DNA from 2 places in the Serratia sp. K1WW1 genome. Region 1 is predicted to be linked to the other one. Evidence: predicted binding sites of a transcription regulator. Region 1 holds the regulator's gene; the other holds the start of a gene.

Region 1 (3,611 bases):
ATGCTCCGTCGGCAAAATCGACCATAAACACGCTTTTGGCTTTGCCTAACTCGTCAAAGCTCAGTGGGATTGGTGAGCCGCTGTAGCGGATATGCTCGGATTTGGCGACGTTCTGCGCGCGATGGATATGCCCTAACGCAATGTAATCGGCAGGAGGGAACGCCTGAGCCGGAAAAGCGTCCAGCGTGCCGATATAGATATCCCGTACTGAATCCGAGGTGGTGACGCCCACGGTGGTTAAATGGCCAGTGGCGACGATCGGCAGTGGCAAACCCAACGCATCGCGGCGCGCACAAGCTGCCTGATACAGGTTGTGGTAATGCTCGGCGATGGCTTCTTGCAGGGCCTGCTGCTTTTGGTTGCCAGACTCACCGGCGCGGCTGGTGAGCAGATCTCGTGGGCGCAGGAACGGGATGGCGCAGAGCACCGCACCAGGTTGACCATCAAGCTGGTTGAGCACCACGATTTGCTGCTCAAGCTCGCTTTGCGCGTTGGCAATCACGGTGGTGTTCAGGCAGGAAAGCAGCTCACGCGATTCATTCAGCGTGGCTACGGAGTCGTGGTTGCCGCCCAGCACCACCAGCTGGCAGCCGGTGCGTTGCAGCTCCACCACAAAGCGGTTGTACAGCTCGCGGGCGTAGCTGGGCGGAGAGCCGGTATCGAACAAATCGCCTGCGACGATCAGCGCATCCACCCGCTGCTGTTCCACCTGTTCTATCAGCCAACGTAAGAAGGCCTGATGCTCGGCGGCGCGGCTTTTGGTGAAAAAGTACTGGCCCAAATGCCAGTCGGAGGTATGGATCAGGCGCATAAAACTCCCAGGGCGACAACATAATGGCGACGATTATAAAGGGGGGGACCTCTCCTGTCGTGGCTCAATCAAGCAGGGGGCCGAATGATTTTTGTTTGCCGTCAGAAATAATCGCTATGCTTACTGCCATTAATGGGGCTTTTTTTTCATAAAAGTGTCACAAAACTGACGCATAATGGCGACCGCAATCAACTGAGATCGCTAACACATTGGCAGGATTGACGATGGCAAGACGCATACTGGTGGTGGAAGACGAAGCGCCGATCCGTGAGATGGTGTGCTTTGTGTTGGAACAGAATGGTTACCAACCGTTGGAAGCCGAGGATTATGACAGTGCCGTCACGCGCCTGTCTGAGCCGTTCCCTGATTTGGTGTTACTGGACTGGATGTTACCGGGAGGTTCCGGCATTCAGTTTATCAAGCATATGAAGCGCGAGGCGATGACCCGGGATATCCCGGTGATGATGCTGACCGCGCGCGGTGAAGAAGAAGATCGGGTACGTGGCCTGGAGGTTGGCGCGGATGATTACATCACCAAACCTTTCTCGCCCAAGGAACTGGTGGCACGTATCAAGGCGGTGATGCGCCGTATTTCACCGATGGCAGTAGAAGAAGTGATTGAAATGCAGGGGCTAAGCCTGGATCCTTCCTCGCACCGGGTGATGGCCAATGAGCAGGCGCTGGAGATGGGGCCGACCGAGTTCAAACTGCTGCACTTCTTTATGACTCATCCGGAGCGTGTTTATAGCCGCGAACAGTTGCTTAATCACGTCTGGGGCACTAACGTTTATGTGGAAGACCGCACCGTTGATGTGCATATCCGCCGGCTGCGTAAGGCGCTGGAGACCAGTGGTCATGACAAGATGGTTCAAACCGTTCGCGGCACCGGTTATCGGTTCTCAACGCGCTACTGATCGCACTGCGCTGGAGAGGTTACCGTGCTAGAACGTTTATCGTGGAAGAGGCTGGCGCTGGAGCTGGCCCTTTTTTGCCTGCCTGCCTTATTGCTGGGGCTGATTTTCGGTTATCTGCCCTGGCTGCTGTTGGTTTCGGTGCTGGCCGCGCTGGCCTGGAACTTCTATAACCAACTCAAACTTTCCCACTGGCTGTGGGTGGACCGCAGCATGACGCCGCCGCCGGGCCGCTGGAGCTGGGAACCGCTGTTCTATGGCCTGTACCAGATGCAGCAGCGTAACCGCCGCCGCCGCCGTGAGCTGGCGCTGTTGATCAAACGCTTTCGCAGCGGGGCCGAATCCTTACCGGATGCGGTGGTGATGACCACCGTTGAGGGCAATATCTTCTGGTGTAACGGCCTGGCACAGCATCTGCTGGGCTTTCGCTGGCCGGAAGATAATGGCCAACACATTCTCAACCTGCTGCGCTATCCGGAATTCAGCCATTATCTGCAACAGCAAGAATTTACCCGGCCGCTGACGTTACAACTGAATAACGAGCACTTTGTCGAATTCCGTATCATGCCCTATTCCGAAGGCCAATTGCTGATGGTGGCACGTGATGTGACCCAGATGCGTCAACTGGAGGGGGCCAGACGCAACTTCTTTGCCAACGTCAGTCATGAGCTACGTACGCCGCTAACGGTGCTGCAAGGCTATCTGGAGATGATGAGCGATGAAGAGCTGGATGGTTCGCTGCGTGGCAAAGCCTTGGGCACCATGCAAGAGCAGACCAGACGCATGGATGGCTTGGTAAAGCAGTTGCTCACGCTCTCCAGGATCGAGGCCGCGCCAAACGTGGATATGAACGAGAAGGTCGATATTCCGTTAATGCTGCGGGTATTGCAGCGTGAGGCGCAATCGCTCAGCGGCGGTAATCATCAGATCAATTTCCGGGTGAATGAAAATCTGCAGGTGTTCGGTAACGAGGATCAGCTGCGCAGCGCGGTTTCCAATCTGGTGTACAACGCCGTCAACCATACTCCGGCGGGCACCAATATCGAAGTGAGCTGGCAGCAGACGCCGCAGGGGGCTCAGTTCCAGGTCAGCGATAACGGGCCGGGCATTGGTGCCGAACATATCCCGCGCCTGACGGAGCGTTTCTATCGTGTCGATAAAGCACGTTCGCGCCAGACCGGCGGCAGTGGGCTCGGGTTGGCGATCGTGAAGCATGCGCTCAGCCATCATGATTCGCGGCTGGAGATCCTCAGTGAGCCAGGCATTGGCACCCGTTTTATCTTTACCTTGCCTAACCGGTTGATTGTTCCCGCGGCTTTAGCAGAGAATGCGGTGAAAAATTAACAGGTAGCCCGCCATGAATCGATTTACCCAAGCTTTGCTGCTTTGCCTACTGTTGTCGGTTGGCCGCGGGGCCGTGGCTGCTCCGGACGGCATGCTTTCCGGTAACCTGTCCAGCGTAGGTTCCGACACCCTGGCCAACCTGATGGCGCTGTGGGGGCAGGATTTCAGCCGACACTATCCCAACGTGAACCTGCAACTGCAGGCTGCCGGTTCCTCGACGGCACCCACGGCATTGGCGGCAGGAGCGGCGCAGCTTGGGCCAATGAGCCGGCCAATGAAAGCCGCGGAGGTATCAGCATTTGAGCATCGCTATGGCTATGCGCCGCTGGCGGTGCCGGTCGCGGTTGATGCGCTGGTGGTGCTGGTGCATCAGGACAATCCGCTACCTGGCTTGAATCTGCAACAGCTGGATCAAATCTTTTCCGCTACCCGCCGCTGCGGGGAAAACACGCCGATTAGCCGCTGGGGAGAGCTGGGGCTGCAGGGCGGCTGGCAGCAGCGTGCCTTGCAACGCTTTGGCCGCAACTCCGCCTCGGGTACCTATG
Region 2 (3,611 bases), 1.4 Mb from region 1:
CCAGATCACTTCCCAAGTGGTGCAGCCGATGCCATAGGCCGACTCTTTCATCATCACCGGGGTCTGTTCGAACACATCGCGCATCACCGCAGCAATGTAAGGAATAATCATAATGGCCAGGATCACCCCGGCAGCCAGAATACCGATACCAAATGCCGGGCCGGAGAACAGCTCGCCAACGATCGGGATACCGGACAGCACTTCCCCCACCGGGGTCTGGAAATATTTGGCGAACAGCGGGGCAAATACGAACAGGCCCCACATGCCGTAAACGATGCTCGGGATCGCCGCTAACAGTTCTATCGCGATCCCCAATGGGCGCTTGAGCCAGTTAGGGGCCAACTCGGTCAGGAACAGGGCAATACCAAAACTGACCGGCACGGCGATAATCAGCGCAATCACCGAGGTGACGACCGTGCCGTAGATCGGCACCAGCGCACCAAACTGCTCGGCTGGCGCATCCCACTCTTTGGTCCACAGGAAGGCAAAACCGAACTTTTGCATGCTTGGCCAGGAGGCGATAATCAGCGAAACGATGATGCCGCCCAGCAACAATAGGGTAATCAGCGCCGCCAGTCTGACCAGCGCGCTGAAGATGATGTCACCGTTTTTGCCCGGTGCTTTAATGGTCGGCTTGTACTCAGCCATAGATTACTCTTCTGTTTAAAACTTGGAGGGCCCGGCACGCCAGGCCCCGACAGTCAGGTTGAGGCGCGGTCTGCCGCACCCCCTGCGTTGTTAGAACAAGGCCTTACCGGAGCTGTCTTTGATGTTGGTCTTCCAGGCAGCACGGATTTGCTCGACCACTTCGGCAGGCAAGGCGGCGTAATCCAGTTCGCTGGCCTGTTTGGCACCGGTCTTGTAAGCCCAGTCAAAGAACTTCAGCACTTCTGCGCCCTGCTCAGGCTTCTTCTGCTCTTTGTGCACCAGGATGAAGGTGGTGGAAGTGATTGGCCAGACGTTGTCGCCTTTCTGGTTGGTCAGGTCCTGCGCGAAGGTTTTGCTCCAATCCGCGCCTTTGGCTGCGGCGCTGAAGCTCTCTTCGGTTGGGCTGACCGCTTTGCCATCGGCAGACACTAATTTAGTGTAGGCCAGGTTGTTCTGCTTGGCGTAAGCGTATTCAACGTAGCCGATAGAGCCAGGCAGACGCTGAACGAACGCGGCGATACCGTCATTGCCCTTGCCACCCAGGCCGGTTGGCCAGTTAACGGTTGAGCCTGCACCAATTTTCTCTTTCCACTGCGCGTTAGCCTTGGCCAGATAGCTGGTGAAGACGAAAGAAGTCCCGGAACCATCAGCACGACGCACCACGGCGATAGCCTGATCCGGCAGCTTGACGCCCGGGTTCAGTTTAACGATCGCCGGGTCATTCCATTTTTTGATGTTGCCCAGGTAGATATCACCCAGGGTTTGACCATCCAGAGTCAGCTCACCGGATTTGATACCCGGAATATTCACCGCCAGTACCACGCCACCGATCACGGTAGGGAACTGGAACAGGCCGTCCGCAGCCAGTTTTTCATCGGACAGCGGGGCATCAGAAGCACCAAAGTCAACGGTGTTGGCGATGATTTGCTTCACACCACCAGAGGAACCAATCCCCTGATAGTTAACCTTGTTGCCGGTTTCTTTCTGATAAGAATCTGCCCACTTGGCATACACCGGAGCGGGGAATGTCGCACCTGCACCGGTCAGGCTAGCAGCAGCGAAGGCGGACACAGAGGCCAAAGAGAAAGTCGCTGCCACAATACTGGCGACGGTGGTACGCATCAGTTTCATAATCCCTCCTAATGGGATATTTCAAAAATCGACTTTGAGTCGTTTTCATCAGAGTAAGTATTGCTGCAGGAGGGAAAATAGGACAGTTTGGTGACAGTAAAATGTACGAAATATGACAGTTATATTACAGCGGCAAGCGATTGATATTTATTTGATTAAAATCAGTGAGATGATGTCATTTTTAGGCAAAAAACAATCTGCAAAAACCTGCCTGTTGCTGCACTATCTCTCTGAATATGAGCAGTTTTCGCTCTTTTTTACACGCTTGTCATATTGCCAATCGTTGGCGCACTATCCCCAAGTTGCAGGGCGATATCTTAGTAATATTCATAACTGATAGCGTTTCAATAACGGCTGATAGACCTTGCGGGAAAGCCAGGAAATCACCGTCCAAATGCTACGCTGATAAACGTTCAGGTGCCGGACATAAACCATGCTGTATTCAATCACCGGTTGGCAACCGCGAACCCGCTTAAAATCTGGCGCGCCAGAACTCAAATTGAGAAACAGCTTACGATCCATGGTGTAGCGTAACGCAAAGGCGATCAGACGACGATATAGCGCCAATGATGCGGGTAATTCCGTCCGATAGCCGACGATCGGCACCGTTACCGTCTGTTCCAACTGAACCATTCCCAACGCCCCCACCATTTGCTGCTGGTGGAACAAGCCGTACAGTTGCAACACACCAAGCTGCGAGGCCTGAGATAAATAACCGGCAGTGAACTGCACATTCTGGCGGCTATATTTATCCAGGTAGAGCTGGTTATAAAGGCGTTCGGCACACTGCATCTGCTCGGGATCATCGGCAGACAACCGTTTGAACTCCCATCCCATCTGATGCAGCAGTTTGTCATCCCGGCGCGCATTGATTTTTCCCCACCAGCGTAAAGGATCGTCCAGGCTATAAACCTGACGGCTGACGATAGGCAGCCAACCTTGCCGGGAGAGCCGCGCCAACAACTCGGGGGTCTGCTGCCCATTGAGCGAACGGATCATCAAAGTATGCTGGGGATAGCGCTGCAATGCCTGTTGCCGCAACGCGTCGGTATCCAGGGATTGCCAGTGGCTGCTGGTCATATTGGTGGAAAGGCACTGATTATTCAGCACCTGGAGCCGATCGACGTGTGCCAGCAATAAGGGCCACTTCAGCAACAGCGTCAGCCCATTGCACAGCGTCCGCAACGCGCCGTTATCGATTTTGATAATTTCATCCCGCGCGTAATCGACGATCAGCGCCAGCGGGGAAACCACATAGCAATTACCAGGTACGTAATCATTGACCGTCGCCGGTATCCAGAAACCATCCTGCTGATACTCGGTCATCGACGTCTGGAGATTGGCGATCATGCCTGGCTGTTGCAACAGGGTCACTTGCAGGCGCTGCCACTGATTAACCTGCTCCATGCTAACCATCCCACTCGATATCAAAGGTGCTGGCATCGGTGAGAGGCCGACGATAGCGCAAGCTACGGTATCCCATTTCCAACAATGCACACCACTGGGCTCCGGCACTTATCGGCCAACGGCGATCGTTTAGCAGATTAGGCGCTTGGCGAAAATCCCGCCATAGCGTCGCCAACTGCTTCTCGCGCCAAGCCTGCAAGGCAAAAAATAACAGTACGATCACGCCCACATGTCCCGCCTTAGGCCGCGCTGGCTGGTATTGCAATTGCCCATCGGCGGCGATGGACATCTGAGCCCCCAGCAAATGCAGGCCGCTAGTGGCCCTGGGGTTACACTCAATAACAAAAATCACCCCGTCCTGTTCGATAAAATCGAACGCCACCTGGCCATGAAAACCGGTTTTTACCCCAAACTGACGGACAAAA

Evidence for each region. Region 1 encodes PhoB, which activates phosphate uptake and scavenging genes when phosphate is short. Its sites were predicted from a motif close to CTGTCATAAAACTGNCNNAT; they were not measured.
Region 2: the regulator PhoB is predicted to act here: its motif matches at 1,857-1,876, upstream of pstS (phosphate ABC transporter substrate-binding protein PstS).

The regions. Positions count from the first base shown of each region.
Region 1 is NZ_CM147697.1:4,589,731-4,593,341, reverse strand. It holds gene sbcD (exonuclease subunit SbcD) at 1-811, opposite strand, end outside; gene phoB (phosphate response regulator transcription factor PhoB) at 1,036-1,725, shown strand; gene phoR (phosphate regulon sensor histidine kinase PhoR) at 1,750-3,066, shown strand; gene ACX9GU_RS20815 (PstS family phosphate ABC transporter substrate-binding protein) at 3,080-3,611, shown strand, end outside.
Region 2 is NZ_CM147697.1:24,428-28,038, reverse strand. It holds gene pstC (phosphate ABC transporter permease PstC) at 1-648, opposite strand, end outside; gene pstS (phosphate ABC transporter substrate-binding protein PstS) at 739-1,779, opposite strand; gene ACX9GU_RS00120 (hypothetical protein) at 2,107-3,186, opposite strand; gene ACX9GU_RS00115 (ATP-grasp domain-containing protein) at 3,188-3,611, opposite strand, start outside.